2 linked regions of the Bradyrhizobium sp. WD16 genome follow. The protein of the gene in region 2 interacts with the protein of the main gene of each other region in a pairwise test. Links are inferred from orthologs where the notes say so. Each region holds a gene or a part of one and is shown on either strand. Other genes may lie near its edges. The genes, in order: DB459_RS14950 and lpdA.

Region 1 (3,417 bases), 1.4 Mb from region 2 along the record:
TGCCGCAAAGGGCATAGGCAATTGCGAGACGCCGCACTAGCGTCACAATACCCAGCATCGACGAATGGAGCGCGAGCAGATGACACGTTATCGCAACCTTGAGGGGAAGAGCTGCCTCGACACGCGGCCGGTGCCGGCCCGCTGGCCCGTGATGGCGGCCTTCGCGGCGTTGACGCTGTTGGCGCTCCCGCACCTCGCGCAGGCCCAGGGTATCGTTGGCGGTGCCGAGGAGGGTGTTCGCCGCGGCAATCGGGCAGCCGGGCCGGTTGGCGGCGTTGTCGGCGGTGCCGTCGGCGGTGCCGTCGGTGGTGTGGTCGGCGGGGTCAAGGGCGTGCTCGGCGTGCCGGACCGGCGCTATCACCACCGTCGCCGCTATCATCGCCATTACTGATCCGGAGCCATCGACGCGAGACGAGCCGCCGCCTGAGGGCGGCGGCTGTCGTGGCCGATGCGGGAGCCGTTCCGGAGGATTTGGGGTACCGGCGTGAAATTTAAGCCCGCTGCACGAAGCTGTCGACGACGCGCTTCTCGCCGGCCTTGTCGAAGGCGATGGTCAGCTTGTTGCCGTCGACCACGGTGACCTTGCCGTAACCGAACTTCTGGTGAAAAACGCGGTCGCCGCGTGAATAGTCGGATTGGGTGCCGGTGGATTTCGCCACCAGTTCGCCCTCGATCGTCGTCGGCGCGCGCTTGTTGCGCCAGGAGCCGAAGGGCGCCTCGCCGCCGGACGTTTCCGTAAAACCGCCGGGCTTGCCCCGTCCGCGTTGCGCGCGTTGCCAGCCGGGCGTCTCGTAAGTCGAGCCGAAGCTCTCCATGGCGTCGAAGCGCGATGCGCCGTAACCGCCGGCGCCGCCCCAGCCGCCGCCCCCCTTGCTCTCGGTGATCTCGACATTGTCGGCCGGCAACTCGTCGAGGAAACGCGACGGCACGGTGGTGGACCAGGAGCCGTGGATGCGGCGGTTGGTGGCAAAATAGATCTTGGCGCGGCGGCGGGCACGGGTGATGCCGACATGGGCGAGACGGCGCTCCTCCTCCAGCCCGGCACGGCCCTGATCGTCGAGGGCGCGCTGATGCGGAAACAGGCCTTCCTCCCAGCCCGGCAGGAAGACGGTGTCGAATTCGAGCCCCTTGGCCGAGTGCAGCGTCATCACCGACACCGCGTCCTCTTCCGCGCTGCCCTCGCGATCCATCACCAGCGAGATATGCTCGAGAAAGCCCTGCAGGTTCTCGAATTCCTCCATGGAGCGCACCAGCTCCTTGAGGTTTTCGAGGCGACCGGCGGCATCCGCCGAACGGTCCTTCTGCCACATTTCGGTGTAGCCGCTCTCGTCGAGCACGACCTCGGCGAGTTCAGTGTGGCTCACCACCTCGCTCTGGCTGCGCCAGCGATCGAAACTCGCGATCAGGTCGCGCAGCGAGCCGCGGGCCTTCGGCTTGAGCTCGTCGGTCTCGATCACCGCGCGGGCGGCGGCGGTGAGCGGCACGCGGCGCTTGCGGGCGTGGTCGTGCAGGAGCTGCACGGTGGCGTCGCCGAGGCCGCGCTTGGGCACGTTGACGATGCGCTCGAAGGCGAGGTCGTCGGCGGGCGAATTGATCACCCGCAGATAGGCCAGTGCGTCGCGGATTTCGGCGCGCTCGTAGAAGCGCGGGCCGCCGATGACGCGATAGGGCAGGCCGAGGGTGACGAAGCGGTCTTCGAATTCGCGCATCTGGAACGAGGCGCGGACCAGGATCGCGATCTCGTTGAGGGGATGCCCCTTGCGCTGCAGCTCCTCGATCTCCTCGCCGATGCCGCGTGCTTCCTCCTCGGAATCCCAGGAGCCGGTGACGGTGACCTTCTCGCCGTCCACGTCCTCGGTCCGCAGCGTCTTGCCGAGGCGGCCCTCGTTGTGGGCGATCAAATGCGAGGCGGCGGCGAGAATGTGACCGGTCGAGCGATAATTGCGCTCGAGGCGGATCACCCGGGCGCCGGGAAAATCGTGATCGAAGCGGAGGATGTTGTCGACCTCGGCGCCGCGCCAGCCGTAGATCGACTGGTCGTCGTCGCCGACGCAGCAGATGTTCTTGGGGGCATTCCTGGGCGGTTCGGCGGGTGTCGTCTCCGCCGGCAGCGCGGCGCCAGCCATCTCGCCGGCCAGCGCCGGCGACGACGGCCGCGCCGAAGGTGTCTGGGACAGGAGCCGCAGCCACAGATACTGGGCGACGTTGGTGTCTTGGTACTCGTCGACCAGAATGAATTTGAAGCGGTTCTGATAGCTCCGCAGCACATCGGGATGTTCGCGGAACAGGCGGATGTTCTCCAGCAGCAGATCGCCAAAATCGGCGGCGTTGAGGATCTTCAGCCGCTCCTGATAGGTGGTGTAGAGCTTGCCGCCCTTGCCGTTGCCGAATACGGCGGCTTCGCCGGCCGGCACCTGCGACGGCGTCAGTCCGCGGTTTTTCCAGCCGTCGATCAGTCCGGCGAGCATGCGCGCGGGCCAGCGCTTGTCGTCGATATTCTCGGCCTGCAGCAGCTGCTTGAGCAGCCGGATCTGGTCGTCGGTGTCGAGGACCGTGAAGTTCGACTTCAGCCCGACCAATTCGGCATGACTGCGCAGGATGCGGCCGCCGATGGAATGGAAGGTGCCGAGCCACGGCATGCCTTCGACCGCCTGGCCGAGCATCTGGCCGAGGCGGTGCTTCATTTCACGCGCCGCCTTGTTGGTGAAGGTCACCGACAGGATCTCGCCGGGGCGGGCGCGGCCGAGCATGAGGATATGGGCGATCCGGGTGGTCAGCACCCGCGTCTTGCCGGTGCCGGCGCCGGCCAGCACCAGCACCGGCCCGTCCAGCGTCTCGACTGCGGCGCGCTGTTCGGGATTGAGCGCAGTCAGATATTGCGGCGCCGCCGCCGCGCGGGCGCGCGCGGCGATTCCCCCGGCCTGGGGCTGGTGAACGGGCGCCGCGATCGGGCGAGAGGGAGCTGGTTCGGTCATGCGAATCGGATACTCGCCACTGTGGCACCGTCGCCGCCGGCCAGCCAGCGGCCGGAGCGGCGCCGGGTCGGCGTCGGATCTGGACCCCTGATATAGGGAGGGTGGGCCATCGCGGACAGCGTGCCGGCGGTGTTGCCGGGCGCCAGGGACGCGGAAAGAATGGTTTTCCGCAGAAATCGCGTCGGAAACGAGGCGCAGGCCGGCCCAACCGCCTCTTCGTGGCCCTGGCCGGTCTCGCGGGAACGTTTGTTCCGGGCCGCGGTTGCTCCTGTGTGGGCCGCGCCGACCGGCTGGATCGGCCGACAGGGACCACCAAAATGCTGGGCTGGATCGCGATACTGCTGATCGTGGCAGCCATAGCCGGCTTTCTCGGCCTCACGGGTCTCGCCGGCCATGCGATCCATCTCGCCAAGGCGATTTTCTTCGTCGCCATCGTGCTGTT
Region 2 (3,121 bases):
TCGCTTCGGGCGCCTTCCAGATCGCCATCGTCCTCGCCTCGGCGACCATCATCACCGGCATGCTGGCGCTGGCCTGGATCTCGGGCCTTCTGGCGCTCGGCGGCGTCGCCTTCACCGCACTCGGCCTGTTCGCGCCCCATGCGGTGCATTTGATGTGAGGCGATGGCGCCCGAGGGTGCGATGACGCAGACCGGCGCGGCGCGCACTTGCGGACGACCATAAACCGGGCGACGACAACATCGGGTGTGCTGCGCACTGACATCTCTGCGCGCCGCAGCTCGAAGGATGAGCAGGAACTCGTCAGTCCACCGCGGACTGCTTCGTCGATGTCGCCTGAACCCGCCGGCGGAAGCGCTGCACCAGCTTGAGCCAATGTGACCGCGCTGTCGGACGCAACGCCCTCGCCATCGCGCGCAGATGGGCGATGTAAGGGTCGGCCAGACGATGGGCGGCATCGCGCCAGCCGATCACCAGCTCGTAGCCGCGGCGAAACCAGTCGAGCTGCAGCAACTTGTCGCGGGTGACGTCGAAGGCGAAGGCGGTGATCGCGGCGCCGATGATCTTGGCCGCGGCCAGCACGATCAACGCCAGCAGCCAGTGACCATAGGCCAGCGGCCACAGCGCCAGCAATTCGAGACCGAAATAGATCGCCGCCGGGATCAGGAAGACCACCAGCGTCGCCGTCGGCGACAGATGATCGATGGCAGCGGCGATCTGCTGCTTGAGGCGGCGCCAGGGAATGATGTCGACGATCCAGCGGATCGCCGGCACCAGATGGTCCCACAGCCACTGCTCCAGCAGGAAGAGCAGCGCGAGCAGGAACCAGAGCGGCCTCAGCAGGCGGTGCATGGTCGTCCTCGGCCCCGGCTCAGCCATTCAGTTCACCTGCTCTCTCGGCTGCGCCAATTGGCGCCAACCCGTCGATCATCAGCGCCCGATCAACCCAATTCGCTGATGCCCCCAGGGTTCGCCCCCGGCCCGGAACCGCCATCGTGACGGAACTCCGTGCCGTGCGCCAGCTCACACTTACATATGAATGGCGCGCTTGCCGACCGACAGCGCCGCTTCCTTGATCGCCTCGGAACGGGTCGGATGGGCGTGACAGGTGCGGGCCAGATCCTCCGCCGAACCGCCGAACTCCATCAGCACCGCCGCCTCGTGGATCATTTCGCCCGCCTCGCGGCCGACGATGTGAACGCCGAGCACCCGGTCGGTCCTGGCGTCGGCCAGGATTTTCACCATGCCATCGGTGGTCTGGTTGACCTTGGAACGGCCGTTGGCGGTAAAGGGAAACTTGCCGACGGTATAGGCGATGCCGGCGGCCTTGAGGTCTTCCTCGGTCTTGCCCACCGAGGCGACCTCCGGCGTGGTGTAGACCACACCCGGAATGACGTCGTAATTGACGTGGCCGGACTGGCCCGCGAGAATCTCGGCGACCGCGACCCCCTCGTCCTCGGCCTTGTGCGCCAGCATCGGACCCGCGATCACATCGCCGATGGCATAGACGCCGGGCACCGTGGTGGCGAAATGCGCGTCGGTCTGGATCCGGCCGCGATTGTCGAGGGCGACGCCGGCCTCCTTGAGACCGAGCCCGTCGGTAAAGGGCACGCGGCCGACGGCGACCAGCACGACATCGGCTTCCAGCGTCTCCGCCCCGCCGCCAGCGGCGGATTCGATCTGCGCCTTGAGCTTCTTGCCCGAGGCATCGACCGCCGTCACCTTGGCGCCGAGCTTGAAGGCGATACCCTGCTTCTCAAGGATGCGCTGGAACTGGCGGACGATCTCGCCATCCATGCCCGGCAGGATGCGATCCAGGAATTCCACCACGGTGACCTGCGCGCCGAGGCGCCGCCACACCGAGCCGAGCTCGAGGCCGATGACACCGGCGCCGATCACGACCAGCTTCTCCGGCACCTTGTCGAGCGATAGCGCACCCGTCGAGGAGACGATGCGCTTCTCGTCGATCTCGATGCCCTTGAGGCGGGTGACGTCGGAGCCCGAGGCGATGACGATGTTCTTCGTCTCGAAGATTTCGGTCTTGCCGTCGGCCGCCTTGACCTCGACCCGGCCGGTGCCGAGCACCTTGCCGGTGCCGCGCAGCACATCGATCTTGTTCTTCTTCATCAGGAAATCGACGCCCTTGACGTTGCCGTCGATGCCTTCCTGCTTGAACTTCATCATCGCCGGCAGGTCGAGCTTGGGCGTGGGAACGCCGATGCCCATCTTGGCGAAGGAATGCTCGGCTTCCTCGAACAGTTCCGACGCGTGCAGCAGCGCCTTGGACGGCATGCAGCCGACATTGAGGCAGGTGCCCCCGAGCGTCGGCTTCTTCTCGACCACGGCGACCTTCATCCCAAGCTGCGCCGCGCGGATAGCGCCGACATAGCCCCCCGGGCCGGTGCCAATGACAATCAGATCGTAGCTCGCCATGAGTGCTCCTGTTCGGGACTTGAAGTGCCGCGGCTTCTTCAGCGGCCGCCGGACACGTCGAGGATGGAAGATGTGACGTAGGACGCATCGTCGGACATCAGCCAGACGATGGCATTGGCAATTTCATCCGCGGTGCCGACGCGCTGCATCGGCACGTTCTTGGCGAGGCGGAAGGCGCGGTCGGGCTCCCCGCCGCTGGCGTGAATGTCGGTATCGATCAGGCCAGGCCGCACCGCCGTGACGCGGATACCCTCGGCGGCGACCTCGTAGCCGAGGCCGAGGGTGAAGGTGTCGATCGCCGCCTTGGAGGCGGCGTAGTCGACATAGGTGTTGGGCGAGCCGAGCTTGGCCGCCACCGACGACAGGTTGACGATGACGCCGCCCTTGCCGCCGTGGCGGGTCGACATCCGCTTCACCGCCTCGCGGGCGCAGAGCATGCTCCCGGTGACGTTGACGGTCATGATGCGGGCGATGCGCGCCGCGCTCATGTCTTCCACCCGCGCCGAGACGTCGACGACCCCGGCATTGTTGACCAGCGCGCCGAGCTCGCCGAAGCCGTCCGCGGCCTTGAACAGGCCGAGGATGTCGGCTTCGGAAGCGACGTCGCAACGGGTCGCCATCGCCGCGCCGCCGGCGGACGTGATGGTGGAGACCACCTCCTGCGCCGCTTCGGCGTTGCTGGCGTAGCCGA

What was found.
Region 1: the proteins of lpdA (region 2) and DB459_RS14950 interact in binary tests that used the Escherichia coli proteins (3 or more experiments, as listed by UniProt). The link is inferred for Bradyrhizobium sp. WD16 from one-to-one orthologs.

Annotation. Positions count from the first base shown.
Region 1 is NZ_CP028908.1:3,232,821-3,236,237, forward strand. What follows is about bases 234-3,334. They hold DB459_RS14950 (ATP-dependent helicase), read right to left. Parts: upstream 2,976-3,334; coding sequence 492-2,975; downstream 234-491. Other genes in these bases: DB459_RS14945 (hypothetical protein), read left to right, coding at 234-391; DB459_RS14955 (DUF1328 domain-containing protein), read left to right, coding at 3,293-3,334. Also shown: more of DB459_RS14945, read left to right, coding at 80-233; more of DB459_RS14955, read left to right, coding at 3,335-3,417. UniProt on the Escherichia coli protein: A helicase with DNA-dependent ATPase activity. Unwinds DNA duplexes with 3'-5' polarity. Translocates on single-stranded DNA with 3'-5' polarity. Initiates unwinding more efficiently from a nicked substrate than double-stranded DNA.
Region 2 is NZ_CP028908.1:1,782,906-1,786,026, forward strand. Bases 229-3,033 are described here. They hold lpdA (dihydrolipoyl dehydrogenase), read right to left. Parts: upstream 2,431-3,033; coding sequence 1,027-2,430; downstream 229-1,026. Other genes in these bases: DB459_RS08255 (hypothetical protein), read right to left, coding at 301-876; DB459_RS08265 (SDR family oxidoreductase), read right to left, coding at 2,469-3,033. Also shown: DB459_RS08250 (DUF4337 domain-containing protein), read left to right, coding at 1-158; more of DB459_RS08265, read right to left, coding at 3,034-3,121. UniProt on the Escherichia coli protein: Lipoamide dehydrogenase is a component of the glycine cleavage system as well as of the alpha-ketoacid dehydrogenase complexes.